3 regions of the Exiguobacterium sp. s194 genome follow, and region 2 is predicted to be linked to each of the others. Evidence: riboswitches for the same ligand, from Rfam matches in the RefSeq annotation. Region 2 holds a riboswitch; each other region holds the start of a gene.
The links. A riboswitch is a leader RNA that binds a small molecule or an ion and turns the genes downstream of it on or off. The one in region 2 is predicted to bind S-adenosylmethionine.
Positions count from the first base shown of each region.

Region 1: another riboswitch for S-adenosylmethionine. It lies ahead of KNP85_RS03455 (methionine ABC transporter ATP-binding protein); the one in region 2 lies ahead of KNP85_RS07880 (MetQ/NlpA family ABC transporter substrate-binding protein).
Region 3: another riboswitch for S-adenosylmethionine. It lies ahead of metK (methionine adenosyltransferase); the one in region 2 lies ahead of KNP85_RS07880 (MetQ/NlpA family ABC transporter substrate-binding protein).

Region 1 is NZ_JACSLT010000002.1:302,990-313,084, reverse strand. Features, by position in the region: gene sufB (Fe-S cluster assembly protein SufB) at 1-25, opposite strand, end outside; gene sufU (Fe-S cluster assembly sulfur transfer protein SufU) at 45-479, opposite strand; gene KNP85_RS03485 (cysteine desulfurase) at 469-1,689, opposite strand; gene sufD (Fe-S cluster assembly protein SufD) at 1,691-2,959, opposite strand; gene sufC (Fe-S cluster assembly ATPase SufC) at 2,972-3,733, opposite strand; gene KNP85_RS03470 (MDR family MFS transporter) at 3,906-5,120, opposite strand; gene KNP85_RS03465 (MetQ/NlpA family ABC transporter substrate-binding protein) at 5,222-6,055, opposite strand; gene KNP85_RS03460 (methionine ABC transporter permease) at 6,086-6,748, opposite strand; gene KNP85_RS03455 (methionine ABC transporter ATP-binding protein) at 6,738-7,766, opposite strand; SAM riboswitch class I at 7,844-7,949, opposite strand; gene KNP85_RS03450 (thioredoxin family protein) at 8,402-8,659, opposite strand; gene KNP85_RS03445 (PTS sugar transporter subunit IIC) at 8,847-9,899, shown strand; gene gcvH (glycine cleavage system protein GcvH) at 9,942-10,095, opposite strand, start outside.
Region 2 is NZ_JACSLT010000005.1:162,895-172,989, forward strand. Features, by position in the region: gene KNP85_RS07870 (aminotransferase class I/II-fold pyridoxal phosphate-dependent enzyme) at 1-321, shown strand, start outside; gene KNP85_RS07875 (iron-containing alcohol dehydrogenase family protein) at 318-1,334, shown strand; SAM riboswitch class I at 1,375-1,479, shown strand; gene KNP85_RS07880 (MetQ/NlpA family ABC transporter substrate-binding protein) at 1,552-2,373, shown strand; gene KNP85_RS07885 (methionine ABC transporter ATP-binding protein) at 2,383-3,417, shown strand; gene KNP85_RS07890 (methionine ABC transporter permease) at 3,389-4,051, shown strand; gene KNP85_RS07895 (Spx/MgsR family RNA polymerase-binding regulatory protein) at 4,080-4,475, opposite strand; gene KNP85_RS07900 (DUF302 domain-containing protein) at 4,648-5,031, shown strand; gene KNP85_RS07905 (hypothetical protein) at 5,136-6,428, shown strand; gene KNP85_RS07910 (hypothetical protein) at 6,440-7,696, shown strand; gene KNP85_RS07915 (hypothetical protein) at 7,731-8,135, shown strand; gene KNP85_RS07920 (PAS domain S-box protein) at 8,339-8,755, shown strand; gene KNP85_RS15785 (hypothetical protein) at 8,752-8,916, shown strand; gene KNP85_RS07925 (M48 family metallopeptidase) at 8,954-9,610, opposite strand; gene KNP85_RS07930 (MalY/PatB family protein) at 9,727-10,095, shown strand, end outside.
Region 3 is NZ_JACSLT010000002.1:361,855-371,949, forward strand. Features, by position in the region: gene KNP85_RS03735 (Gfo/Idh/MocA family protein) at 1-199, shown strand, start outside; gene KNP85_RS03740 (iron-containing alcohol dehydrogenase) at 268-1,431, shown strand; gene KNP85_RS03745 (glucose-6-phosphate isomerase) at 1,538-2,890, shown strand; gene ytkD (RNA deprotection pyrophosphohydrolase) at 2,989-3,462, shown strand; gene KNP85_RS03755 (alpha/beta hydrolase family protein) at 3,443-4,198, shown strand; gene pckA (phosphoenolpyruvate carboxykinase (ATP)) at 4,233-5,804, opposite strand; SAM riboswitch class I at 6,120-6,239, shown strand; gene metK (methionine adenosyltransferase) at 6,372-7,580, shown strand; gene KNP85_RS03770 (hypothetical protein) at 7,620-8,117, opposite strand; gene KNP85_RS03775 (GNAT family N-acetyltransferase) at 8,282-8,752, shown strand; gene KNP85_RS03780 (alpha/beta fold hydrolase) at 8,842-9,558, shown strand; gene KNP85_RS03785 (IS1182 family transposase) at 9,738-10,095, shown strand, end outside.

The DNA.
Region 1 (10,095 bases), on a different contig from region 2:
CAATGTCAGGCATGTTTTTCGCCATATCGGTCTCCTCCTTCTGCTTACGCTTCCTCGTCGACTCCCTTTTCAAGCGCTTTCCACGCAAGCGTGGCACACTTGATGCGAGCCGGGAACTTTGAGACGCCAGACAACGCTTCGATGTCGCCTAGGTCGAACGTGTCTGTATCGTAGTCTTTCCCTTGGACCATCTCCGAGAAGATGTTCGCCAATTGGAGAGCCTCGTCCACAGATTTGCCCTTCACGATTTGAGTCATCATCGATGCCGAGGCGAGACTGATCGAACAGCCTTCCCCTTCGAACTTGGCATCTTTCACGATTCCGTCCTCGACTTGGAGTTGGAGTCGGAGTGAATCCCCGCACGTCGGGTTGTTCAAGTCGACCGTCACGCCATCTTCGATGACGCCACGGTTTCTTGGTTTTTTATAATGATCCATGATGACCTGTCGGTACAACATGTCGAGATTGTTAAAACTCATAATTGAAATACTCCTTCGTTTGACGTAGCCCTTCGATGAAGCGGTCGACTTCTTCTTTCGTATTGTACAAGTAGAAGCTCGCTCGGGCTGTCGATGATTGCTTCAGGAGGCGCATGAGCGGCTGGGCACAGTGGTGGCCGGCCCGGACCGCGATGCCTTGCATATCCAATACGGTCGCAAGGTCGTGTGCGTGCACGTCACCTAAGTTGAACGTGACGAGTCCAACGCGTTCCTCAGGCCCGTAAATCTCAATGCCTTCAATCGTACGCATCTGTTCGATGGCGTACGTCGCGAGCGCCCGTTCGTGGGCCTCGACGTTCTCAAGACCGAGGTCTTCTAAAAAGTCGATGGCTGCTGCCAAACCGACGGCGCCAGCGATAATCGGCGTCCCCGCTTCGAACCGGTACGGGATGTCTTTCCACGTCGACTCATACAAGTCGACATAATCGATCATCTCGCCACCGAATTCGACCGGTTCCATGTGTTTGAGCAACTGCTTCTTCCCGTATAAGACGCCGATTCCGGTCGGACCGAGCATCTTATGGCCTGAGAAGGCGAGGAAGTCGCAATCGAGTGCTTGCACGTCAAGTTTCCGGTGCGGTGCGCTTTGCGCCGCATCGACGACCATGACCGCACCTTTTTCATGGGCGAGCTTCGCCACGTCGGCGATCGGGTTAATCGTGCCGAGCACGTTCGAGACGTGACTCATGGCGACGATTTTCGTCCGGTCCGACAAGACGGCACGGACCGCGTCGAGCGTGACCCGACCGTCCGGCGTCAATTCGACGTAACGGAGCGTGGCCCCTTTACGCTTGGCGAGCTGTTGCCACGGAATCAAGTTGGCGTGGTGCTCCATCGGTGTGAGGACGATTTCGTCCCCCGCGCCGACGTTGGCATCCCCGTAGCTTGACGCGACGAGGTTAATCGCCGTCGTCGTCCCGCGTGTGAAGATGATTTCTTCTGGGACGGCGGCGTTGATGAATGAACGGACGCGCTCCCGCGCCCCTTCATACGCATCCGTCGCGTGCGTCCCGAGCGTATGGACGCCCCGGTGCACGTTCGAGTGGATGCGGCGATAGTAATCCTCGATCGCCTCGATGACAGCGAGCGGCTTTTGGGAGCTCGCCGCACTGTCGAGATAGACGAGCGGATGACCGTTGATTTCCTGATCTAAAATCGGGAACTGTTTACGAATCGAGGCATCGATCATCTTAACGTACTTTCCCTTCGATGACTTCACGGAGACGGTCTTTGACCGACTCGATCGCGAGTTGCTCGACGACCGGGTTCAAGAATCCGTGAATGATCAACCGTTCGGCTTCTTTGCGTGACAGACCGCGGCTCATCAAGTAGTAGAGTTGCACGTCGTCGACGCGTCCGACCGAAGCGGCGTGACCTGCCATGACGTCGTCCTCATCGATGAGGAGAATCGGGTTCGCGTCGCCACGTGCCTTTTCAGACAACATGAGGACACGTTCCGTTTGAACGCCGTTCGATTTCGAAGCGCCATGGTGAATCATCGATGTCCCGCTGAAGATGGCCGTGGCCGAATCTTTTTGGACACCGTGAATCAAGATGAACCCTTCTGAAGACTTCCCGAAATGGTCCGTCCGGATGTTGAAGTTTTGTTTCTGTGCGCCACGACCGATCGTGACGGCTTTCGTGTCTGAGAACGTGTTGTCTCCGACGAGGTGCGTTTTCGTCTCGACGACCGAGTTGCCGTCGTTCATGTGTCCGAGCGCCCATTCGAGGCGTGCGTTCTCATAGACGACACCGCGGCGGTTCATGAACGAGAGGGCCGACTCAGCAAGCTGATCGACACCACCGAAGACGACTTTCGCGTTCGCGGCAGCGAACACTTCTGTCACGGCGTTGACCGTGTGCGGCTCGTTCGTGTTCGAGAGGAAGCTCTCGACGTACGTCAATTCACTGCCTTCGTCTGCGACGATGATCGTGTGGTGATAGAGCGCACCGTTCGCTTGTTCCATCGTGAAGATGGCTTGAAGCGGGTCTTTTAATTGTACGTTCTTCGGTACGTATAAGAACGCACCGCCGTTCATGAGGGCAGCGTTCAACGCAGACAAACGTTCTTCGTCCACGCGGACACCTTCCGTCATGAAGTACTTCTCGACGAGCTCTGGATGTTGTTCCATTGCTTCGTTGATGCCCATGAAGAGGACACCTTCTGGCGTTGCAAGTTCGTTGTAGACGACATGACCGTTGCGTTCAACGAGCACGTTTGTGCGATGGTCTCCAAGAAGTGCTTCGATTTCAGGCGTCAAGCCGTCGTGCTTCGTGAGTTCGACGTCTCCAGAGACGAAGTCCCATTTATCAATCTTGATTTTTTCAACTTTTGGCAAGGCGAGAGTCGGCGCAAGTTCTGCTGCTTCTTTGCGACGGTTGACCATCCATGAAGGTCCACCGAGCGCCTCTGCACGTGCCGCTACTGCTTGTGCATCCAATTCAAATTGTACGGTCATCGTACAGCCTCCTTACGCTTCTGTGTCTACTGTCATTCCAAGATCTTGCTTCACCCAGTCGTAACCTTCTGCTTCGAGTCGTTGTGCAAGCTCTTTGCCACCTGACATGACGATTTTCCCGTCCATCATGATGTGAACAAAGTCTGGCTCGATATAGTTGAGGAGACGTTGATAGTGCGTGATGATCAAGCAGCCGAACTCTTCGTTGCGCATTTCGTTGACGCCTTTCGCGACGACTTTGAGCGCATCGATGTCAAGACCTGAGTCAATCTCATCGAGGATGGCGATGTTCGGTTTGATCATCATCATCTGAAGAATCTCGTTACGTTTTTTCTCTCCGCCTGAGAAACCTTCGTTTAAATAACGGTGTGCCATTGCTGAAGGGATTTCAAGGACGTCCATCTTCGCATCGAGTTCACGGATGAACTTCATGAGCGAGATTTCTTGGCCTTCTTCACGGCGCGAGTTGATTGCTGAACGCAAGAAATCGGCATTCGTGACACCACTGATTTCAGCAGGATACTGCATCGCGAGGAACATTCCGGCTTGCGCGCGCTCGTCGACTTCCATCTCGAGTACGTCTTCACCGTTCAAATCGACGCTTCCGCCTGTTACTTCATACAATGGATGACCCATAAGTGCCGATGCGAGTGTTGATTTACCCGTTCCGTTAGGACCCATGATGGCGTGAATTTCGCCACCTTTAATTTCAAGATTAAGACCTTTGACGATCTCTTTTCCTTCGATTGAGACGCGGAGGTCATCAATTTTCATGTGTGGTACGTTAGACATTCGGATACCCCTTCCGTTTTCTCGCCATTTTTGGCGTAGATTAGATATATTCTAATCTTAATCTAGGCAATTTTTTATTTCAAGCGACTCACCTTATTATTCATTCTCAATAAAACATAAATGTTGAGAATGAGAATATCGGGAAATCAAGACATTATCCAACTTTTTCCTCGGTTAACGCCAAACTTGCTTTCCGTTCTTTCAAGGCGCCGGCGAAGAAGAAGGCGCCGCACGCCGTCAATACGGCCAAGCTTCCAAACACTGGCAACGCTGCATTATCGAATCCATCAAGCAACACTCCCCCGATGACGGGGCCAATCGTCTGACCGAGCGCCGTCAATCCCATCGCCCCGAAATACGTCCCGCGCAGATGGGCCGGTGCCAATTCGTCCGTCAACACGTCCGTCATCGTGAACATGAGCACCTCTCCGACCGTGAAGATGACCATCGCGACGAATAAAATCCACGTCTCGGTCGCGAAGCCGATCAGGAGGAGTCCCGACGACAGTGTGGCGACACCGAAGAAGAGTGACTTGATCGGTGAGACCCGCATCCCGAATCGCATAATCGGATATTGGACGACAAGGACGGTGATCGCATTGACCGTCAATAGATAGGCGAACAAACGTGAGCCGTCACTGAATCCGTCATGGAAAGCGATGAACTGTGGCAACGTCGCATTGAACTGACTATAGCCGATGATGGCAAAAATCATCCCGATGATGACGAAGCGGAACGTCTTATCTTGTTGTAACACACGGAACGTCTCCGTCAAGCGCGGCCGGACTTTGACGCCGTCCCCTTCCTCGAACGGATACTTTCGGAACAGCGTCGAAATGACGAGTCCGTACATCACGTAAACGCCCGTCACGACGAAGAAGGCGCTCTTTGCGCCGGTGAGCGACAAAACGACCGCGAGCAATGGCCCAATCGCCGCCGCGATATTGATTAAAAAGTAGCGGACGTTATAGACGATGACGCGCTGGTCCGGCTGCGTCGTATCGCTGATGAGCGCGCGAGACGCCGGTTCGAGGAACGACCGCGACACACCCATGAGTACCGAAAATATGTAAAACCAAAATAATTCTGTCACGAGCGCGAAGCCGCTGAACGTCAAGGCGTTCAAGACGATGCCGATCAGCATCAACTGTTTGCGCCCGTACCGGTCAGACAGCGTTCCCCCGAAAAAGCTCATGAACAGACCCGATAGCGCCGAGATGGCGAACACCGTCCCGATGACACTCGCCGAGAAACCGAGCGTCGCGAGATAAATCGCAAAAAACGGCATAACAAAAAATGTCGACAGCCGGGCAAAAAATGTGCCAAACAAGACACCCAGCGTCAGCGGATGAATGTGTCGTATGTTCATCCGGATCCCCCCTTTTCCTACATATATGTAGTGTACTTCTATTGGTGAACCAAAACTACTCCAAATAAAAAAGGCCCGGGATAGCCCGGGCCTTGACGAAATTATTGTTTGACCGGTACGACCGCACCTTTGTACTCATCCAAGATCCACTGTTGTGTCTCTTCTGACGTGAGGACTTCAAGGAGTGCTTTGACGCGCTCATCATCTTCGTCGCCTTCACGTGTGACGATCAAGTTGACGTAAGGTGAATCTTCACCTTCGAGAGCGATTGCGTCTTCGAGTGGGTTGAGGCCGGCATCAATCGCGTAGTTCGTGTTGATGAGGACCGCGTCCCCTTCACCGTTGTTGAACGCTTGCGGGAGAAGTGCCGCTTCGACGTCCGTCTTGAACTCCAAGTTTTTCGGGTTGTCGACGATGTCTGAAACCGTCGCGTCCGTTGTCTTGCCGTCTGCGAGTGTGAGCAACCCTTCAGATTGAAGCATCGTGAGGATACGTCCGTGGTCAGCGACCGACGAACTCATGATGATTTCAGCGCCTTCTGGAAGCTCATCGAGTGACGCGTAGTCTTTCGAGTACACACCGATCGGCTCGATGTGAACGCCGCCGGCTGAAGCGAATTTGTAGTCTTTGTTTTCAGCCATTTGCGACTCGAGGTACGGCTCGTGTTGGAAGTAGTTCGCGTCCAACTCCCCGTCTGCGAGCGTCTTGTTCGGGAGGACGTAGTCTTGGAACTTCTTGATTTCGAGCGTATAGCCCTTCTCTTCGTATTCGTCTTGGACGTGCTCTAAAATCTCAGCGTGCGGGACGTTTGATGCGCCGACGACGAGTGTCTTGTCATCGCCTGAACCTGATTCTGAATCCCCACCGCCGCAAGCCGCGAGAATCGTAAGTGCTGAAGCTGCCGTTAAACCGAGTACTGTTTTCCATGATTTCATTATAAAACCCCTCCAAATTTTCTATTTAGATTAAGCAGAACGCTTATCAATTACAGATACGAGTCGATCGCCGATGAACTGAATGACGAAGACGATGACCAAGATTAAGACGGTCGCGACGAACGTGACGTCACTTTGTGAACGCTGGAATCCTTCGAGGAACGCCAAGTTCCCGAGTCCTCCACCGCCGACGACCCCTGCCATCGCCGTGTAACCGACGATCGCGACGATCGTGACCGTGATGCCTGACACGATGGCCGGCAATGCTTCTGGGAACAATACTTTATAGACGATCTGCCATTTTGTCGCACCCATCGACTCAGCCGCCTCGATGACGCCGCGGTCGACTTCGCGAAGCGCGAGCTCGACCATCCGAGCATAGAACGGGGCCGCACCGATGATCAGTGCCGGCAGTGCTGCCGTTGACCCGAGCATCGTCCCGACGACGAGTAACGTGAACGGGATGAGCAAGATAATCAAAATGATGAACGGGATCGACCGGAAGATGTTGACGACCGCGCTGATGACCGTGTAAATCGGACGGTTCTTCATCATGAGCGGCTCGTTTGTGACATATAGGAGCATCCCGAGGGCGAGACCGATGACGAACGTCGCGGCTCCGGCGACGAGCGTCATATAGAGCGTCTCCCACGTCTGTTCTAACATGACTTGCCAATCTACATTAGGAAACATCGCTTTCTACCTCCACTTCCACTGCCTGTGATCGGATTGAGGCGATGGCCCGCTCGACTTCAGCCGGCTCTCCGATCAATTGGATGAATAATGTCCCGAGGGCACCGACTTGTGACTGCGTCACGTTTCCGCCGATGATGTTGAAGCCGATGTCATGCTGCTTCAACACTTCCGACAGAATCGGTTGTTCGGCCGTTTCGTTCAAGAATTTGAGCTTGACGATTTGACCGCTCGGATAACGAGCTTTCAAATGTTCGAACGTGAGCGACATGTCTTCGACCGCGCCGATCTGTTTGACGAACTCTTTCGTGATTGGCTGTTCCGGGTGATGGAACACGTCGGCGACTTGCCCGGTCTCGACGACCTTTCCGGCCTCCATGACGGCGACACGGTGACAAATCTTTTGGATGACGTGCATCTCATGGGTGATGAGGACGATCGTCAAACCGAGTTTCTTGTTGATGCTGACGAGCAGTTCGAGAATCGAATCCGTCGTCTTCGGGTCGAGTGCGCTCGTCGCTTCATCGCAGAGGAGCACTTCTGGATTCGTAGCGAGCGCACGGGCTATCCCGACTCGCTGCTTTTGGCCGCCCGATAGTTGTGACGGATAGCTGTCTTCTCGTCCGGCGAGTCCGACGAGCTCGACGAGTTCTTGGACGCGGCGTTTGCGCTCGCTCGCCGGTACCCCGATGAGTTCGAGCGGGAAGCTGATGTTCTCAGCGACTGTGCGCGACCATAACAAGTTGAAGTGTTGGAACACCATCGAGACGTTTTTACGTACCCCGCGTAGTTCCTTTGGTGTGAGTTTCGTCAGCTCGCTGCCGGCGACCACGATTTCACCGCTTGACGGTGCCTCGAGTCGGTTGAGCAAGCGGATGAGCGTCGACTTCCCCGCACCTGAATATCCGATTATTCCAAAAATTTCGCCGCTTTCGATCGTAAGCGACACATCATCGACCGCCTGGACCCGACCGTTTTTCGTGTCGAACCATTTGGCCACATTGCGTAGTTGAATCAATCCATTTCCCTCCTGACAACAAAAAAAGTACGCACGTTTGAGCAAACGTGCGTACTTTATCGTACGGACAACGATTGCTCTCATCTTCCAAGGTATACACCTTGCTGGAATTAGCACCATTTCGGATTGCTCCGCGGTTGCTGGGCGTCATAGGGCCAGTCCCTCAGCCTCTCTTGATAAGAGTGGTTGCGTATTCGATTAGCCTTATCATAGCGACATATTATTTTCATGTCAAACTATTTTATGCGAAAAAATAAAAAAGGTGCCATCCGAGGATGACACAGAACGTAGCACCTTGAGTCACTGAAGGACAACCCATAGATGAACCTCTTTTGCCCGATCAGAGCATTCATCCTTATATGGGGGATTTTTACCCAACCATCACTCGGTCTTCGAACGGACCATGCAATTACGCGACCGGTGCCCCGACGCTTGATTTTTTTGGGGGACAATCGAAGGGAAGGTCCACCTGAAATCGCGTAAGCTCATGCAGCGGTTGTTCGAAAACGTCTTGATGACGGGAAAATCTCGTCCTATGTTGTGTTCAAGTAAGATGTTGTAATGAATATATCATTCGTGAACTTTCTGTGTCAACTGATTATTTAAAATTTTCAGATTATTCTAATCATCCTATCTCATTTAACGAAAGATAGGACGTGCTGGACGTTTTGAAACGCGTACAAACGATCGCGAACTTGGCCATTCTCCAGCTTCAATAGCGCCGGGACACTCATAACCTGATACGCCTCGAGTTCGTTCGGGATAAAGTTGGCATCGCGTTTTTCAATCTTCAATTCTGGGTCGACCGCCTCGACGACCGAGAGCATCCGCTCGGCCACGGCGCATGTACCGCACATTGGGGCGTATATATATAAGAATCCGTCTGTCATCATTTTGCTCACCTCTCTTCTAAGTATATGAATCCGACCCAGTCGGTTCAAAAGTTGTGCTCAAATGGAAAATTCTGAACATTTCAACATTTCTTGTTGACGCTCTGCAGAAAGAGGCATAGTATGGTCATTAACTTTATCGCTTTTGTACATAACAGCAAACCAGTAGAAAAGGACAGGTGAATCCCCAATGACGGAAGAGAAGCTTACCGGAAAACAATTTTTAATGAACGTCTTGAACGGCCTCAGTCTTGCCATTCTCATCGCCCTCATCCCGAGCGCTTTGCTCGGTGAATTAACGAAAGCCATCTTGCCGTATTTTCCGTCCTTGCAGTTCATCTTAGATGCGACGACGATTGCGATGCGCCTCTTACCGGTCATCATCGGTGTCGCCGTCGCCATGCAGTTCGGACGATCGGCGCTCGAGGCCGGGACGATCGGCATCGCGACCCAGGTCGGAAGTGGCGCCATCCGCGTCGAGGAAGGCGCGTTCCTCATGGCCGGAATCGGTGACGTCATCACGGCCGGTGTGACGGCCGCTCTCGCGACGTTCCTCGTCATGCAGTTGTCGCCACGCTTGAAGACATACACGGTGCTCGTCTTGCCGATGACGGTCATCGTCGTCGCGGGAGGCATCGGCGCGTTCCTACTCACTTACATCTCACAGATTACGACGTACGTCGGAACGATCATCATGACGATGACTGAACTGCAACCGATCGTGATGGGCATGTTAATCGCGATGGCGTTCTCGCTCATCATCGTATCGCCAATCTCGACGGTCGGAATTGCCACAGCCATCAGCCTTTCTGGTGTCGCTGCCGGGGCCGCCAACCTTGGCGTCGTCGCTGCCGGCTTCGGTCTCGCCATCGCTGGCTGGCAGATGAACGCGACCGGAACGTCGATCGCCCACTTCCTCGGCTCACCGAAGATTCAAATGGCGAACTTCGTCCGTCGTCCGATCATGATGTTGCCGGTGCTCGCCAATGCGGCCATTCTCGGAGCGCTCGCAGGTATCCTTCGGATTGAAGGCACGCCAATCAGTGCCGGATTCGGCGTCTCGGGTCTAATCGGTCCGGTCAACGCCTTGCATTTGATGCCGGGAGGATTCGCGCTCTGGAACGTCATGCTTGTCGTCGTCTTGTTCGGGCTCATCCCAATCGCACTCGGGATTCTGTTCTATCGTTTGTTCAACCGGACGTCGCTCATCGAGCCTGATCATTACCGTCTCGACTTCGATTAATCAAAAAGACCCGGCTTCTCGTAAAGAGAAACCGGGTTTTGTTTAGCCTTGAATCATCGCTTCGTATTCTTCGGCTGACATGAGCTTGTCGACGTCTGACGCGTCGTTCAACTCGACTTCGATCATCCAAGCGCCTTCGAACGGTGCTTCGTTGACGAGTTCTGGTGAATCGGCAAGTGATTCGTTCACTGCTGTG
Region 2 (10,095 bases):
CGTACCATTCGCGATGACTTGGCACGACTGTACGAGGCACGGCGTGATCGCCTGATCGACGGGTTGAACCGAGCCGGCTGGGCCGTCGAACCGCCGGAAGGCTCGTTCTTCGTCTGGGCGAAAGTGCCTGAGGGTGATGCCAAGTCGTTCTCGCGGAAACTGCTGCATGAAGCTGGTGTCGCCGTCACCCCGGGCTATTTCTTCGGTTCGGAAGGGAACGGATACGTCCGCTTCGGTCTCGTCTCACCGGAACCGAAGATTGACGAGGCCGTCGAACGAATCGAGCGGTTGTTTGCCGCCTATGAGGAGGTGCGGGCATGATTCGTCAGGCCGTCCTTGAATATGACCACGCCGATGACGCGCTCGACCGTCTTGATGACTTAGTCGACGGCCGCCGTGCCCACGTCCTGCACGGTCAGAACGGGTATGACGTCGTCCGAGCCATCTTTCCGGCCATCGCGGACTATCCGGCAACAAGGTTCAGCGGGGAGTGCACGGACTCGGAAGTCGAACGGCTCAAACCGTTTGACGCCGACGTGTTAATCGCCGTCGGAGGCGGCAAGCTCGTCGATACGGCCAAACTCGTCGCCTATCAACGGAACGTCCCGCTCATCGTCGTCCCAACGCTCGCCTCGAACTGTGCGGCGTTCACACCGCTCAGCGTCGTCTATCAGGAGGACGGGAGCTACGACCGCTACGACATGTTCCGCGTCGTCATCGAACGGGTCATCGTTGACTCACGGGTCATCTCGCGCTCACCATATGAATACTTTCGGGCAGGTGTCATCGACACGGTCGCGAAGTTTTACGAGGCCCGTTATTTGAGTGGTGACAGCTCAGCTGACGCCGGCGTCAACACCGGACTCGTCTTGGCCGAGCAGTGCGGGCGTCTCGTCGAACTTGAATTGAGCGAGCACGCTTTTGAGTCGTATAGTGACGACGTCCGCTTCGCGGTCGATCACGTGCTCGCCATCGGCGGCGCCGTCGGTGGATTTGGTGACGCCGGGACACGCGTCGCCGTGGGCCATGCGGTCCATAATGCGCTCAGCCGCTTCGAGTCGACCCACTCATTCTTGCACGGAGACAAGGTCGGCTTCGGCCTGATCGTCCAAGAGCGGTTGCGGCGCTCGGCCGATGCCCCTTATTTGGAGGCTTGGTTGAAACGGTTCGGTGCCCCGACGACGCTCGAGACGCTCGGGGTCGAGTCGAGCGACATCCCGGTACTGGTCGACTCCGTCATGACGGAGACCGAGCTGCAACAGTTGCCGGAACCGCTCGATAAAGACTTTTTGAAAATAGTTTTTGAAAATTTACAATTATCTATTTACAATTAAAAGAATTAAAAGTAAGATGATAACAACTTAATAGACCGATTGCTTATCAAGAGTGGTGGAGGGACTGGCCCTGTGAAACCCGGCAACCAGATCGTAATGATCATGGTGCTAATTCCAACAGACGAAATCGTCTGGGAGATGAGCGTGTCCGACTTTGACTTGTCGTGCCCGCCACTCTGAATGAGTAGCGGGCTTTCATTTTGGAGGAGGAAAACAAATGAACATCAAACAGAAAACAGTACTTGCAGGAACATCACTACTCGCCGCCATCGCGCTCTCAGCATGCGGACAATCGGACGCGAGCGAAGCGCTCAGCACGGAGTCGCTCACGATTGGCGTCACGGGCGGGCCGCACCAACAGATCGCCGAGAAAGTGAAAGAACTCGCGGCCGAAGACGGCCTCGAACTCGATATCAAAGTGTTCAACGACTATAATACGCCGAACACGGCGCTCGCCGAGGGTAGCCTCGACGTGAACAGTTATCAGACGCTCTCATTCCTAGAACTGCAAAAGTCCGATAAAGGCTATAAAATCGACGACGTGTTCAAGACCGTCGCTTTCCCGATGGGTCTCTACTCAGAGAAGTTGACCGACATCGAAGATTTGAAAGAAGGGGACAAGGTCGCCGTCCCTAACGACCCGGCGAACGAATTGCGGGCGCTCCGTCTCTATGAGACAGCGGGTCTCATCACGCTAAAAGAAGGTTTGACGGACAAGGCGACGAAACGCGACATCGCCGAGAACCCGCTCAACCTTGAATTCATCGAGCTCGAGGCGTCACAGCTCCCGACCCAGCTCCCGGAAGTCGCTCTCGCGGCCATCAACACGAACTTTGCGATGGGTGCCGGCCTGTCCATCAACGAGGACGCGTTGTTCCACGAGGACACGGTCGACAACCCGTATCCGAACTACGTCGTCGTCCGCACCGACAACAAGGATGATGAAGTCGTCGAGACGCTCAAATCGTACTACCATTCGGACGAGGTCCGGACGTTCATCGAAGAGACGTTCGACGGCTCAATCGTCCCGGCGTTTTAAGGAGGGCCTATGATCGCACTTCGAAACATCACCAAGACGTTCACCGTGAACAAAGGTGCCGTCACCGCACTCGACGACGTCTCGCTCACAATCGAGAAAGGCGAGATTTTCGGCATCATCGGCCGAAGCGGTGCCGGCAAGAGCACGCTCATCCGCATGATCAATCTGCTCGAACGCCCGACGTCGGGTCAAGTCGAGATCGAGGGACAGGACATCACGAAGCTCGACAAGCGCGGGCTCTCGAAGTTGCGCCATCGCATCGGGATGATCTTCCAACATTACAACCTGCTCAAGACGGCGACCGTCGAAGAGAACGTCGCCATCCCGCTCCGTCTCGAAGGGCTCGATAAGCGCACAATCCGTGAACGCGTCGACAAATATCTCGATATTGTCGGATTGACCGACCATCGGAGCCATTATCCGGAGCAACTGTCGGGTGGACAGAAGCAACGTGTCGCCATCGCCCGTGCCCTCGCGCACGAGCCGGACATCCTGCTCAGCGACGAGGCGACGAGCGCGCTCGACCCAGAGACGACCGAGTCGATTCTCGACCTGTTGCTCGACATCAACCGCGAGCTCGGGCTGACGATTTTCTTGATCACCCACGAGATGGAAGTCATCGAGCGCATCTGCGACCGGGTCGCCGTCATCGAGGCCGGCCGGATCATCGAAGAAGGCGACGTGCTCGAGGTGTTCTCGGACCCACAGCATGCGACGACGCGCAAGTTCTTGAAAACGAACCTCGATGTCCCGAAAGAGGTCGTCGACGAATTGAGCACGCACGGGACGCTCGTCAACTTGTCGTTCATCGGCCATCAAAGTGAACAGGCCGTGCTCGCCCAGTTGACGAAACGGTTCGGTTTGCTGCCGAACATCATCGGGGGCGGTATCAAAAAGTTGAAAGGCGGTCTCGTCGGCAATCTGCTCGTCCATTTGGACGGCGATGAGGGCCAGACCGACCAAGCCGTCCGTTTCTTAGAGGCGAGCGGTGTGAAAGTGAAGGAGGTGACGAACCATGCTTCAGTTTTGGGAAAATTGGGGTGACTTGATTTGGACGGGGACGATCCAGACGCTCACGATGACCGGCATCGCGCTCGTCATCTCGACGTTGATCGGACTGCCGCTCGGGACGCTCCTCGTCTTGACGCGACCGAACGGCCGGCTCGCCAACCGTTATTTCTACGGGATCTTGTCGAGCGTCATCAACGTCGTCCGTTCGATCCCATTCATCATTCTCTTGTTCTTCATCCTCCCGTTCACCCGCTTCATCATGGGAACGACGATCGGCGTCCAAGGTGTGCTATTGCCGCTCATCGTGTTCACGGCGCCATATATCGCACGGCTCATGGAGTCGGCACTGCTCGAGGTCGACCGCGGCGTCGTCGAGGCGTATGAGGCGATGGGCATCTCGACCCGGAAAATCATCTGGTACGTGTTGATTCGGGAGGCCCGCTCCTCAATCGTGCTCGGTTTGACGATCGCGACGATCGGTTTGATTGGGGCGACCGCGATGGCCGGACTCGTCGGGGCAGGTGGACTCGGTGATATCGCCTATCAGTACGGGCATCTCCGATTCGAGCCGGAGGTCATGTATGTGACCATCTTCGTCTTGATCTTGCTCGTCCAATCGATTCAATCGTTCGGCAACCGCTTGGCGGCCCGACTCAAGAAGGCATAACAAAAAGAGCTCTGCTTCGGCAGGGCTCTTACTTGTTGTCGAGCAATCGTTTCAATTCGGCGATGCGGTCATGGCGCGGGATGAACGTGCGAATCTCTTTCTCGCTGAACCCGATTTGAATCCGATTGTCATCGACGACGATCGGACTCTTCAAAATCTGGGGATGCGATGCCACGAAGCTGTACAGCTCACGGAGCGACATCTCGTCAAGTTGATCCGCGGCTTGTTTGTACACGCTCTTTTGAACGGACAACAGGTCGGTCGTCCCGTTCTCGGTGAGGCGGAGCATGTCTTTGAACTCGGTGAACGACATCCCTTGGTCGGTCAATTTCTTCTCGATGAACGGGATGTTCTGCTCACGTAACCAATCGATCGTCTTACGGGAAGAACTGCAGCTTGTATGTGTGAATACGGTGACCGTCACGGCAACCACTTCTCCTTTACGTAAGTATGGACTTCTTTATTTTCTCTCATACATACGTGACGGACATCGAATATGTTTCAAATCACATATACTTTTTTCGACCGAACAGACGATTTGTCGGTCCTTACTTCGGGTACAAGACGAGAGAGACTACATCATAGGAGGGATTCACATGTTTGATTACACGGTCAAGACCGATCAGACGGTCGAAGCGGTCGTCGAGAAGCTGAAAACGACGCTCAAAGAGGAAGAGTTCGGGGTGCTCTGGGACTTCAATTTGAGTGAGACGCTCGAAGAGAAAGGTCAAGCGATTGATGGGGACTACCGCATCCTCGAAGTGTGCAATCCAAAAGAAGCGAAAAAAGTCATCACGGCGCACCGGGAAGGCGGTTATTTCCTCCCATGCAAGCTCGCCGTCTTCACGAAAGACGGGTCGACCCATGTCGGGATGCCAAAGCCAACGAAACTGATCGAACTGATCGAGGATGAGTCGCTCCAAGCTGTGGCACGCGATGTCGAGACGAGATTGACCCGAGCCATCGATAAAACTGTGTAACGGTCATTGAACCCATCCAGGTCGTCGGACGGGTTTTTTCGTGTTCCCTCCTAAAGTAATATAATGGTAAAATTGGTACAAATAGATGATGAGGGGCGGATGATTTGAAAAAGTTAGTCGGTTTATTTGTACTATCCACAGGCTTATTGGTTGGTTGCGGTGGGGAAAAGCCGGACGTCGTAAACTTGTCTTACGTCGACGCGCATTGGACCGTCAGCAAGTATGCCAAGGAGGAGTTGATTTCCCTTCATTCAGCCGACGAGACGCTTGAAGCCTGTAGCGGTAAGTTGACGACCGAGCTGGAAGGCGACTTGATTGTGTTCGATACGATCGTGGCGAACCGCTATCCGATGACGGACACGGGTGAGGAGTATGCGTTCAAGGCCGTATCATATATGAAAGGGGATGAGAATTATGTGCTTTGTCGTGACATGGCCTCGAACCGCTTCTCGGCGGAAGTGATCGAGTCGTTCCCTGACGATGTGGACGTATCAACAGGGACACCGATCGGTCGTTATCCAGTCGTCGGTCCGGCCGATAAGTCCGCCAAAACCGCCTTACGGGATGCCGATGAATTGAACGAGTCAGGCAACCCTATTGAACCGTTCCTCGAAACGCTCGTCGCCTTTTCCCCGGCTCTGTACGGTGAGATTGAAGTAGAAATCGGGGGAATGCCGAGTCCATATCCGTTGTTCTCGTTCGATCCGTCGATGGCCAGCATGAAAGACATCAAAGTAGCGATCGGTTACGATACGATTACTGAGAAATCGTATTTGCTGCTCATGTTTGCGGACCTTTATTTCTCGGTGACTCCACTCGAGTCGATGATTGACCAAACCGCAGAAGGGCTTACATATGAAGCGTTGAGCGTCGAGCGCCTCCCCCTCGAGACGGAGCTCATCCCGGACCAGACTTATCCATTGTATGAGTTCACCTATACTCGTGACGGAAAAGTCGTCAATGAGACGATGACGTTCACATACCGCACCTCTGACTTATTATCGACAGCGGAACGAAAGCAGCTCGAGACACACCCCGACGAAGACTACATGCCACTTGTGGTCGGTCCACTCGTTTATCTTCATCAACAGCCGTTCAACCCGGAATCTCCGTTGTCATACCCGGTTCTTTTAAAAGCAGCGGGGAACGAGATGGATGACCTCGTCCAAGCAATCGATTCCGCTGAACCGACGAAGCGTCAAGGTGATGAAGGCGACTATCCGCTTCTAACAATCGTCGATGGACACAAGGGACAAGAGTTCGAGGTGACGTATAAACAGCGCTCGAAAAAGATGGATATTTACGTGACCGACCGCTCGACCGACGAGACGTACAAACTGACGAGCGAAGGGGCCGAGACGTTCTTGTCCTACTTCCCTGACTTGAAGAAGAAATGAGTGGGTTGAACATGAAGAAACGAGCGTTGATGTCATTGTCACTGTTATGGTTGACGGCAGGCTGCTCGGAAGACGTGGACGTCGTCCGCTATGGCCATATCGAGGAGCACTGGCAAGCCGAACGGGTTACGTTGAACAGTCAAGAGCCTGTAGTGGATGCCGAAAAGATTTTGAACCAATGTGAAGACAAGGAACGACTGACCGAACTAGATGGAGAGACGTTTTCAATCCTCGGGATGGCGTATGCGACCCGGGCCCCGCTTATGAATGATGACTATTATGGATATAGTTTTAATGAAGTGACCTATGTCGAGGGGGATACAATCTATGCGCTCTGTAAATCAGACCGGATGGACGGGATGGAAGGGTACGGGGCCGTCGAGCTTGCAGAAAGACCTGCCTACTTGAAAGACGAGGTCGGCACAGAGATTTCGTTCCTTCCGACCGTCCATATCGCGACCGCAAATGAACGGGCTGCGTTACATAAGCCGGACGCCTTCTATGACAATGGACAAGACATGGAACCGTATCCGGTCACACTTATGAGGATTTCGCCTGGATTTAGCGGCACGGTTGAGATTGGGATTGAAGAAGGGGGCTACTTTAACCCATTCTTCCACTTTTTGCCGAACCTTAGACCGTCCGATGTGTTTATCGCATTAGGACGAGATAAGGCCACGAACATGCCTCATCTGCTCCAGTCTTATGGTGGAGACAAGGCTCGCTATTCCTACTCCATTTTACAAGATGCCGATTTGCTCAACGGGGCTGACAGTTTAACCTTCCGTCGAATCCATAACGGTGGCACGATGGAACCGATGACATCTTATCCGCTATATGACCTCACGATTGACGTGGACGGACAAAACGTAACAAAAACCGTGTCGATGCGCTATCGAACGAGCCCTCTCCTTACAGATCCTGCAGATCTAGACGAGATAGCGGTCGCTTACCTCCATCAGTATCCGTATCACCGGGAAGTCCCGCTCCCTTACCCTGATGCGGTGAACGTGAGCGGAAAAGCGTATGACCGATTGGTCGAAGCCCTCGAGACCGCGAGCTCTTCGACGAAGAGTGGTGAGACGGAAGACTATAAGTATTTGACGCTATTACACGGAAATCTCGGTCAACAGTTCGAAGTCAGTTACCAGCAACGGTCGAAGAAAGTCGATGTCTTCGTGAAAGACGTGAAGTCCGGGGAAGTGTTCAAACTGTCGAGCGTCGGGTCGGAGACGTTCCAAGAGTTATTCCCACAGGCTTTCGAATGAACGGATTGGTTGTAAATCGAGGAGGGGTGTTCTGTTGAAACGCACGTTGGTTGGATATGTCATCTGCGCGGGACTGTTGCTTGGAGGTTGTGCCAGTAGCGAGGAAGACGTGGATCCGTCTCGTATCGAGTACCAAACGATACATACTGATGGGGAATACGGGCCGACACGCACCATTACCGACGCTGAGACGAATGCCGAGCTTGATCGAACGACGGAGGAAGTCGAGTGGGAAGACCAGCCCGTCCCGATCGAGCGGGAACCGGATGTGAAAGCGACGTTCTTGTTCACGCCGAACGATGCGCCAGAACGTTCACTCGACTTCGGAATTTGGTACGAAGAACAGATAATCGGCGGCATCGATCCAAAGGACAGCCGGGGTGAACTCACGGCCGACCAAGTCACGCTGTTCAAATCAATATTCGATGACCAGGAATGATAGGGGACCCGTGCATGGCACGGGTCCTTTGTTCATGGACTTAGCAGTGAACCAACTGGAAAACACTTCAAATTCAAGATATTGACTCGATTTCAAAAACCGACGCTATTCAGGACTTTTCGCACAGGGTACACTAGAATTCCGCTACATTCCAGGAATAAAGCACTAAAGGAAATCGAGAAAAGAAGGTAGGAATAATCGGAATGGAACTGACAAAGATTGCTAGCCTCTCATCCCCTGAGGTGCTCCGTGCCCTCGAGGCCAACGTGGCGATGATCCGATTCGACCGTCAACGACGCGTCGTCGATGTGAACGACCTCTTCGCCAAGGCAATGAAATATAAACGTGACGAAATGATCGGGATGCACCATCACTTGTTCTGCACGCCAAGTTTCGTCAGCAGTCCCGACTATCAAGCGTTTTGGAACAAGCTGTTCGACGGCTTCAGTTCGGCCGACAAAATCGAGCGCATCGACGCCCGCGGTGATTCAATTTGGCTCGAAGCGACCTATATGCCAATCTATGAACAGGATGAAGTCGTCGGCGTCGTCAAAATCGCCTCCGACATCACGAGTCGCCAACAGACGATCGAAGAATACGCGCGAACACGGACGGGATGAACAAAGAGCTCGTCTCAATCGTCGACGGCGTATCCCGCTCCAGTACAGACATTCAAGAGAGTGTCCGCATCATGGAACAGACGCTTGAGCGGTTCGAGCATATCGAACAGTCGGCCGAATCGCTGAACGGCACAGCCGAGCGGTTCACTTCCGCCATTTAAAAAACCAATCGGACATGCCTCCTGACAAGGGACACGTTCAATTGGTTTTTTTGATTTGCAGCGTATGGCCATGCTGTTTCAACCAGGCCATCGCGCCGGCGACGTTTGGATACACTGACGCAAGCTTCGACCAGAACGCTTTCGAGTGGTCGAAATGAACGAGATGGACCCATTCGTGGGCGATGACATAATCCATGACGTCCTGCGGGGCGAGCATGAGCCGGACGTTGATCGAGATCGTCCCGGTCGAGCTGCATGACCCCCAGCGCGTCTTTTGGTGGCCGATGCGGATTCGTTCCGCCTTCACACCAAGTTGACGTTCATAGTGGGGGGACCTTTCCATCACATAAGCGAGGGCCCGTTCTCGTAGCCAGACCTCGTACGCTTTCCGAAGCGATGATTCGTCCCACTTCGCAGGACAGTAAAAGTTTTCGCCGTCGAAGCGGAACCTTGTCTCGGTATTGCTTTTCACGAGCGAAAACGTCTCTCCGTGCAAAAGCAGTCTGTCGGCTGGTAAGACGTCACGCTTGGGCAGTGCCGCGAGGCGATCTTCGATCCAGCCGGCATGTTCCGTCAATATTGTCTCGACGACTCGGTTCGGGAGCCTAGCTGGAATCCGCAGCTCGATGCCGTCCGGCGTCACGAAGAAAGCCGCCCGTTTCCGGCGTTTATGGCGGATGACGGTCACGGTCATCGGGTTCACCTCCTTGAAGTATCTCGGTCGATTATAGCCGACGCGTCTCGAATCCGCCATCGTTTTGCGGACTCGAACGCTCGTTTTTTGTTACAGTAGGAGTAGGAGGGATGAACATGAAATCAATCTTACATCAATCGCTTGACCGGACGGGAACGGATTCGGTGAAATGGGACGGGCTCGACCGCTGGTTCCATTTGACAGATGACGTCTTGCCGCTGTGGGTCGCAGACATCGATATCCGCACGGCACCGTCCATCTCGGAGGCGCTGACGGCACGGGCCGCGACAGGAGAGTTCGGGTACACATTGTTCTCGAGAGAGGCGCAAGCAGCCGTGAGTTCTTGGTATGACCGTCGTCACGGGCTCAAGGTCGATGCCGATCACGTCTTGTTCTCGAGTGGCGTCGTACCGGGATTGACGCATATCGTCGAGGCGTTGACGGAGGAAGGGGATGGGGTCGTCATCCAGTCGCCCGTCTATCCG
Region 3 (10,095 bases), on a different contig from region 2:
GCTGTTCCCACTCGTCATCCATACGGAAGAGCACGGGGCGTTGTTCGATAAGACACCGGCTCACCTCGCGCTCGAAGACCCGTATGCGAGACAGATTCACACGTTTCTCGAGGCGTGTCGTCAGGAGCCGTCGTACCAGCAAGCGGAACAGGCGGTGACGCTCCATACAATCATCGACCGCATCTACGCTCAGGCCTGATTGCTTTTCAATCACAAAAAACAGGGTATATAGTGTAGGTGTTACATATTTTCGAAGGAGGATGAATTATGCACAACTTTGAATACAAAAACCCGACGAAACTTATTTTCGGGACTCATCAAATCGAAAAACTCGCGAGCGAGTTACAGGCGCTTGACGCCAAGAAAGTGATGCTCGTCTATGGAGGCGGGAGCATCAAAAAGAACGGCACGTACGAAGAAGTCGTGGCCGAGTTAAACAATGCTGGGATCGATTACGTCGACTTCTCAGGCGTCGAGCCGAACCCGCGCATCGAGACGGTACGTCGCGCGGTCAAACAAGCACGCGAAGAGAACATCGACGCGTTGCTCGCGGTTGGCGGTGGTTCGGTCATCGATTGTACGAAACTCATCTCGGCGGCCATCCCGTATGAAGGCGATGCTTGGGATATCGTGCTTCGCGACCACATCCCGACAGAAGCGGTCCCGTTCGGTACGGTGCTCACGCTAGCGGCGACTGGTTCTGAAATGAACTCGGGCTCGGTCATCACGAACTGGGAGACGCAAGAGAAATATGGTTGGGGTCACCCGCTCGTCTATCCGACGTTCTCGATTCTCGATCCGCGTTATACGGTATCGGTACCGAAAGATCAAACGATTTACGGTATCGTCGACATGATGAGCCATTGCTTCGAGCAATACTTCCACCCGAACCATGCGCCGGTCCAAGAGCGTATGACGGAAGGTGTGTTGAAAGCGGTCGTCGAATCGGCACCGAAACTCGTCAATGACTTGGAGAACGTCGACTTGCGCGCCATCATCTTGTTCGCCGGAACAATCGCCTTGAACGGTGTGCTCCAAATGGGCGCCTCGGGCGACTGGGCGTCACACAACATCGAGCATGCGGTCTCGGCTGTCCATGACATTCCACACGCAGGCGGACTCGCAATCTTGTTCCCGCGCTGGATGGAGCATGTGCTTGAAGAAGACAACGCTGCTCGATTTGCACGCCTCGGGACGGAAGTGTTCAACGTTGAACCGGCCAGTAACGATCTTGAGACGGCGAAACGGACGATTGCAGCTGTCCGCGCCTTCTTCGACGAGCTCGGTGCACCAAGCTCACTCCGTGACTATGACATCGATGAATCGACATTTGACGCCATCCTCGACTCGGCGATGAAACGAGGCGCATTCGGTCGCTTCCGTACGCTCGAACGTGAAGACGTCGCAGCGATTCTTGAACTGAGCAAATAAGGCGATTTCATGCCTATTTTGCAATAATGATTGAACGAATCCGACGTTTCCGTTTATGATGGGTCATGTATGGCTCTTCAATGAGCGATTTAAAGGAGGAAATGACATGTCAACAGTACGTTTCGATTATTCAAACGCCCTGTCTTTCGTCGGGGAACATGAAGTCGATCAATTGCAAGAAACCGTGAAAGCAATGCATTCGGTCATTCATGACCGCAGTGGGGCAGGTAGCGATTTCCTTGGGTGGGTCGACCTTCCAACAAACTACGATACGGATGAATTTGCTCGCATCAAAGCGGCTGCGGAACGAATCCGTGAAAATTCGGACGTCCTCGTCGTCGTCGGAATCGGTGGATCATACCTCGGCGCACGCGCGGCAATCGAGATGCTCCAACATTCATTCTTCAACGTGTTATCTAAGGAAGAACGCAACGCACCACAAGTCTTCTTCGCCGGCCACAACATCTCGTCGACATACTTGACGGAGTTGCTCCAAGTGCTCGAAGGCAAGGACGTCTCAGTCAACGTCATCTCGAAATCGGGAACGACGACTGAACCGGCCATCGCGTTCCGTGTCCTCAAACAGTTCATGGAAGACAAGTATGGTCAAGATGGCGCACGTGAACGCATTTATGCGACGACAGACCGTGCCCGTGGCGCCTTGAAGACGCTCGCGGATGCAGAAGGCTACGAGACGTTCGTGATTCCAGATGACGTTGGAGGTCGTTTCTCGGTGCTCACACCGGTCGGACTCCTTCCGATCGCGGCAGCAGGCATCGACATCGACGCCCTCATGGAAGGTGCACGCGATGCCCAAACGGCTTACTCGTCTCCGAACTTGGCGGAAAACGAAGCGTACCAGTACGCGGTCGTCCGTAACGCTTTATATGCGAAAGGCAAGTCGATCGAGTTGCTCGTCAACTACGAACCAGCCTTGCATTACGTATCGGAGTGGTGGAAACAGCTTTATGGCGAGTCAGAAGGGAAAGACAACAAAGGGATTTTCCCGGCGGCAGTCGACTTCTCGACGGATCTCCACTCGATGGGACAATACATTCAGGAAGGTCGTCGTGACTTGTTCGAGACGGTTATCCGTGTCACGAACGTCCGTCACGCGATGAACGTGCCGGAAGATTCACAAGACCTCGATGGCTTGAACTTCCTCGCTGGTGAGACGATTCAATTCGTCAACGACAAGGCAGCTGAAGGAACACTCCTCGCCCACACGGACGGAGAAGTCCCGAACCTCGTCGTCGAATTGCCAGAGATGACGCCGTACCACCTCGGTTACTTGTTCTACTTCTTCGAGAAGGCATGCGCGATGAGCGGATACATCCTCGGAGTGAATCCGTTCAACCAACCAGGCGTTGAAGCGTATAAAGCGAACATGTTCGCGTTGCTTGGAAAACCAGGTTACGAAGAGCAAAAAGCTGAGCTTGAAAAGCGCTTGAACCAATAATTTTGAGTAGGTCCGCTCCGGCGGGCCTATTTTTTTGTTTGAAACTAGTGGAAGACAAGGTAAAGTGAGAGTAGACAGGGGAAAGAAAGGGATGGACTATGTTGACATTCACGGACTACTATCACAATAAAGTCGAGTTGAGCTTTGCGCACTATCCATTTTCGGATACACCGCTCCACGTTTGGGTCGTCGCTCGCTTTGAAAATCAATGGGTGCTGACGAAGCACAAGCAGCGCGGGCTCGAGTTTCCGGGTGGGAAAGTCGAACCCGGCGAACACGAGGATGACGCCGCGATTCGGGAAGTGTATGAAGAGACGGGCGGTGTCGTGAAGACGCTCCATTATCTCGGCCAATATCGCGTGCTTGGGCGTGGCGACACGGTCATTAAAAATATTTATTTCGCCGAAATCGAACGTTTCGACGATCATCCGGCGGTCGACGAGACCGATGGGGCCGTCCTTATGAAGGAATTGCCGACGAATCTGCTCCGGAACAATCGGTACAGCTTCATGATGAAAGACCGGGTGCTCCCGGAAACGATGAAGGTGCTCTATGAAAAACAATTGGTTTGACAAGGTCGAGGTCCTGCCGCCGTACGCCGGTTATCCGGTCCATCGTGGCTGGTATGCGACGCGTGACGGTGAGGACGTCGTCGCCTATACGATCACACCGAAACGGCCGAACGGACATGTCCTGTTCTATCTGCGCGGCGGAACAGGACGCATCGGGGATGTGCGTTTGCCCCGGTTGATGCAGTTCGCTGCCAAAGGTTTTCACGTCGTGGCGCCCGTTTACCGGGGTAACCATGGCGGGAGCGGGAAAGAGGACTTCGGCGGCGCCGATCTAGAGGACGTCCTGTCTCTCTACGATCGTGTCCGTCGAACGGATACGTTCATTCATGCCCTTGGTTTCTCGCGCGGGGGCATGATGGCGTTGTCGCTCGCCGCGGAACGACCGCTCACGTCCGTCACGTCATGGGCGGGTGTGACCAATCTCGAGTGGACGTATGAAGAACAGCGTTCGATGCGGAAGATGTTGCGCCGTATGACCGGGGGCGACCCGGAAGCGGCCCGTGCCGCTTATGTTGAGCGCTCGCCGCTCTACAAGGAATGGGATGCACCGACGTTGTTGATTCACGGCACCGATGATGAACAAGTCCGCCTGCGCCATGCGACGGCGGTAGCGGAACGGATGGGGGAGCGGGCCGAACTTTGGGTCGTCCCGTTCGCCCATCAACTCCCGTTTTGGGAAAAATGGAAGACGACCGATGCGGCGATGGAATGGATGCTCGCCAACTCAAAAAAATGAGACGCTGCCGAATCGGCAATCGTCTCATTTTTCGTTATACGATGATTGGTCCGGCCGCAACGACCGCCTCACTCGCTTTCGTGAATCGTTTGAAATTGTCCTGGAACTTCCGGGCGAGCGCCGTTGCTTCGGCATCGTAGCGCGCTCCGTCTTTCCATGTGTCCCGCGGATTGAGCACGTCGCCTGGCACGCCGTCAATGTGGCGTGGAATCTCGACATTGAAAATGTCGTGGCGCGTCGTCTCGACGTCACGCAATTTGCCGTTGACCGCCGCGTTCACCATCGCCCGTGTATAGGCGAGCTTCATCCGTGATCCTTCTCCGTACGCGCCGCCGGTCCAACCCGTGTTGACGAGATAGACGTCGACGTCGTGCTTCTCAATCAGCGTACCGAGCATGTCCGCATAGCGCTCCGGTGCGAGCGGCAAGAACGGTGACCCGAAGCAGGTCGAGAACGTCGCCTGTGGTTCAGTGACGCCGCGCTCCGTGCCGGCGAGTTTTGACGTATACCCTGACAAGAAGTGGTACATCGCCTGCTCTTTCGTCAATTTGCTGATTGGAGGCAATACCCCGTATGCATCGGCCGTCAAGAAGACGATCGTGTTCGGATGACCGGCCCGTGACGGAAGCATCGCGTTATCGATGAATTGAATCGGATAGGCGGCCCGTGTGTTCTCGGTGAGCGAGATATTCTTATAATCCGGTGCCCGGTTCTCGTCTAAGACGACGTTCTCAATCAATGAGCCGAAACGGATGGCATCGTAGATTTCCGGCTCGTTCTCGCGCGACAAATTGATCGTCTTCGCGTAGCAACCGCCCTCGATATTGAAGACGCCGTCGGGTGACCAACCGTGCTCGTCATCCCCAATCAAATGGCGTTCCGGGTCGGCCGACAGTGTCGTCTTCCCAGTTCCCGATAGACCGAAGAAAAGGGCCGTCTCGCCGGCGTCCGATACGTTCGCCGAGCAGTGCATCGATAACACATGTTGTTCCGGCAACAAGAAGTTCATGACCGAGAAAATCGATTTTTTAATCTCACCGCCGTATTCTGTTCCCCCGATCAGAATGGTCCGCTTGGCGAATGAGACGAGAATGAACGTTTCGGAGTTCGTCCCGTCGATGAATGGATCGGCCTTATAACTCGGTGCATAGATGACCGTGAAGGGCTCGAAGGCACCTTTCGTCGGCCATTCACGCAAGAACAACTGTTTGGCGAACAAATTGTGCCACGCGTATTCCGTGATGGCACGGACCGGGAGCGTATAGTGCTCGTCTGCCCCCGCAGAAGCCTCGAGATAATAGAGCTTGTCTTTCGTTTCGAGGTGCGTCAACACTTTGTCGAGTAGCGCGGTGAACTTCTCTTCCGCGATCGGTTGGTTGACTGGACCCCAGTCTACTAAATGATTGCTGACTTCATCTTGCACGACGAATTTGTCTTTCGGTGACCGTCCTGTGAATTTCCCGGTACTGACCGATAAAGCCCCGTCTTTCGTCAGTACGCCTTCACCGTTGCGAATGGCTTCTTCCACCAGTTCTGGAACCGTCAAGTTCCGCATCATGTCGGCACCTTTAATTAATTCTTCGATTTTCAGGAGCGTTGTCGCCATCCTGAATCCCACCTTTCCCCTAAATAGATGTGGATGAAATCCGCATACTTCCGCGTTTAATCAGTATGACGTTTTTATTATATGTGACATACTAATCAAAAACAAGCATTTTTTACCCTTTAAAGTAAGCGCTTTCTTACATTGTCATTCTAACATATTCTGTACCAGGTCATAGTACAAAAACCAAAACGGACAAAAAAATGTTTGATATTTCACAAACATAACTATTTGACCGTTTGTGAAAAGTTTGACGAATTCGGTCGATACGCTTGACAGAACGGGGTGTCATTTATATGATGGTCTTCGTAACGGATACTCTTATTCTGAGCGGTGGAGGGAACAAGGCCCTACGAAGCCCAGCAACCGTCCGATTTTTCATTGTTATTCGGAAAAGGTGCTATCCTGAAGCGAAGCGTAAGCTTCGAACGATAAGAGGGTAAGGAAGAACGATTCAACCTTTCCCATTTGAACATGGCGAGAGGTTTTTTTCATTACCGTCCCAAAGCAACGCGTAAGGGGAACGAGTACCGTCCACACATCACCCTTTATTATAGGAGGTTTTTCGAAATGGCAAACTTGAACCGTCGACTTTTCACTTCGGAGTCCGTCACGGAAGGACATCCGGATAAAATTTGTGACCAAATCTCAGATGCGATTTTGGATGCAATTTTAGCTGAAGATCCAAACGCCCGCGTTGCGGCTGAGACGTCTGTCACAACAGGTCTCGTGCTCGTAGCAGGTGAAATCACAACATCAACTTACGTGGATATCCCGAAAGTTGTTCGTGAAACTGTTCGTGAGATCGGCTACACACGTGCGAAATATGGTTTCGATGCAGAGACTTGTGCTGTCCTCACATCGATCGATGAGCAATCGGTAGACATCGCGCAAGGTGTTGACCAAGCGCTCGAAGCTCGTGAAGGACAAATGACTGAAGAAGAAATCGATGCGATCGGTGCTGGTGACCAAGGTCTCATGTTCGGTTACGCAACAAAAGAGACGCCGGAACTCATGCCGCTCCCGATTTCACTCGCTCACAAATTGTCACGTCGTTTGGCAGAAGTTCGTAAGAACGGCACGCTCGCTTACCTTCGCCCAGACGGTAAGACACAAGTGACAGTCGAATACGACGAAGCGAACAACCCAGTTCGCATCGACACAATCGTCATCTCGACACAACACGCGGAAGACATCACGCTCGAGCAAATCCAAGCTGATTTGAAAGAGCACGTCATCGATGCAGTCATCCCGGCTGAACTCATCGACGCGGACACGAAATACTTCATCAACCCGACTGGCCGCTTCGTAATCGGTGGACCACAAGGGGATGCAGGCCTCACAGGACGCAAAATCATCGTCGATACGTACGGTGGATACGCTCGTCACGGCGGCGGCGCGTTCTCAGGTAAAGATCCTACCAAAGTTGACCGTTCAGCAGCGTATGCAGCTCGTTACGTGGCGAAAAACCTCGTTGCAGCGGGACTTGCTGACAAAGCAGAAGTTCAACTTGCTTACGCAATCGGTGTTGCTCACCCGGTATCGATCGCGGTTGATACGTTCGGCACAGGCAAATTGAGCGAGACTGAGCTCGTCGAACTCATTCGTGAGAACTTCGACCTCCGTCCGGCCGGCATCATCAAGATGCTCGACCTTCGTCGCCCAATCTACAAGCAGACAGCAGCTTACGGCCACTTTGGTCGTACAGACGTTGAACTCCCATGGGAGCAAACGGACAAAGCGGCAGTGCTCGAAGAAGGCGCGAAACGTTTCGCATAAGCATAGAAAAACGACCTTTCACTCGAAAGGTCGTTTTTTTTAGGCTTGCGGCTTGTCTTCAGTTGTTGAGTTCTCTTTGCCAAGTGCCGTATCTTTCGCTTCGACGACTTTCTCGCCGATCGATTGTAAATCCGATTTCGCTTCTTGCGCCGTCCCGACGACTTTGTTCACGTCTTGTTTGACCGTGTCGACTTCACCGGCGACTTTTTCATAGACGTTTTGCACGTCGGTCGCGACGTCTTGAATGACCTCGCTCGCTGCTTTCACTTGACCGATGACTTGTGACGCCGTTCCGGCCGGGTCTTGTTTGACCGTATCGACGAGACCGCCGACCGATGACTTCGCGCTCGAGAACGATTGTTTCGTGTTCTCACGGTTTGACGTGCTAAGTAAGGCGAGTAGGCCGCCGACGAGGGCGCCGAGGAGCATCCCGGTCACGACTGTGATTTTTGGACCTCCTGTGTTCGTTTGTTCAAACTGACGGTTCGGATGATTGGCTTGCTCGACTTGTGGATCGTGTTGTAGTTTCGGTTCCATGGTAACACTCCTTTTTGTAAGTTGGCATTGATACTCTTATACCCGACACAAAATGGAAAATAACGTCTTCCTTCATTTCGACATCAAAAAGTAATGAACGGGCAGGATATTTTTTTGCCGATGGGGAATGTTACTACTAGATTGGCCAAAAGGGGGATGCCGTTATGAAGATTCGAGAAGCCGTGCCAGAAGATGCCGCCACCATCCGCGACATTGCGCTCGCGACGGTCAGTGAACGAGACGAGGTTCGTTCGAAAGTAATGGAACGCGCCTATCAACAAGAAGAGATCGTCCGCGCCATCAGTTCAAGCGAGGAAGCGAAAGAGCAGTTGTTCATTGTCGGTGAGGCCGAAGGCGACGTCATCGGCTTCTATCACGCCATCGACCGCGGGGACACATGGGAAGTACTCCGTCTCTATCTTCATCCGGCTCATCACCGCCAAGGCCTAGGGACGGCACTGTTGTCGCATCTACGGGAACGGAAAGTCCAACCGATCGAGCTGTACGTCGAAAGCTCGAACGAGCAAGCCATCGCTTTTTTGAGTCATGAGGCGTTCATCGAACTGAATCGCATCCAAGAGGAAGTGTACGATCAACCGATGGAGCTGATTCATTTACGGTACGACCCGCGCTAAGACCCTAGACGGATTTTCAACCAAACATCAGTCTCGGCTGATGTTTTTTGTTAGTATAAAGATATGTGATAACAAAATGAGGTGACAGCATGGCTTATGAAGAAGAATCACGAAAAGGGGTCATCGTGATCGTGTATCCGCTCCAGTTCACGTCGCGTTTGAGTGAGGCGTTTTTAGGACGGTTGCGGGACGAGTATGAAGTCCTCGTCGTGACCGGCCAGACGGTCGGTTTGACGGCGGAAGACCATAAATTGTTAATCAAGAACACGTTACGTGAGGCGAGTCAGTACAAGCTGCCGATTCACGTCATCGCGTTCAGTCTCGGGGCGTTGTTGACGAACCGCTTGCTCCAGGAATATGACGTGCCGCTCGGCAGTCTGACGTACATCTCACCGCTGTTCGACTGGCATCCGTCCCGCCAAATCGGCGGACTGAAACAAGTCGTGGCCAGTGCGGTCGACCGTTTCCGTCCTGACCTTCCGCTCGGCATGATGACGTTCATGGGTGGCGGGGAAGAGTCGTCGCGCTTCGGGGAGATCACGTACGGTCAATACCGTGAAATCGAAGAGGAAATCGTCGAGCATCAAGAAGAGAAGAAACATCTGCCGCGTCTGCCGCTCGCTTGTTTCTACGCACCGGACGATCGCTTCGCCGATGTGAAATTGACACTCAACGTCTGCCGGAAAATCGGCGGCGACCAAGTGTATATTCGTCGGCTCGAAGGGTTCCCGCACTTCGGCTATGAACGATTGAATACGAAGTTCGCGGAGACGCTCATCACGTTTTATGAATTGATTCGAGAATGAAATCGAGGCTGGGACATAACTCAGTAGATTTATAAGAAAGAGGCCACCTGGCGCGACTCGTTCGCGCCAGGTGGCCTCTTCTCCTTTTTATGGGTTCGTACGCACATTTCGATATAAACAGATAGGGGCGACCTCTGATAAAGTTAAAGTGACCAAACCATAACTTTGGAGGTGCCCCTATGTACAAAGAGTATACCATGAACCAGTTGGTTTTGCCCCTAGATTTAGAAGTTCGGCTCCCGGAGAACGACATCGCCTTCGCCGTCCACGACCTCGTCGAACAGATCCCGGACGAGGCGTTCGAGACGTTCTGGCGAACGACGGGCTGCCCGGCCTATCACCCGCGGATGATGATGAAGATCGTCCTCTGCGCGTACACGCAGTCCGTGTTCTCGGGCCGGAAGATCGAGGGCCTTCTCAAGGACAGCCTGCGCATGATGTGGCTCGCCCAGGGACACGAGCCGAGCTATCGGACGATCAATCGGTTCCGAGTCCATCCGGACGTCGCCCCGGTCCTGAAGTCCGCCTTCGTCACGT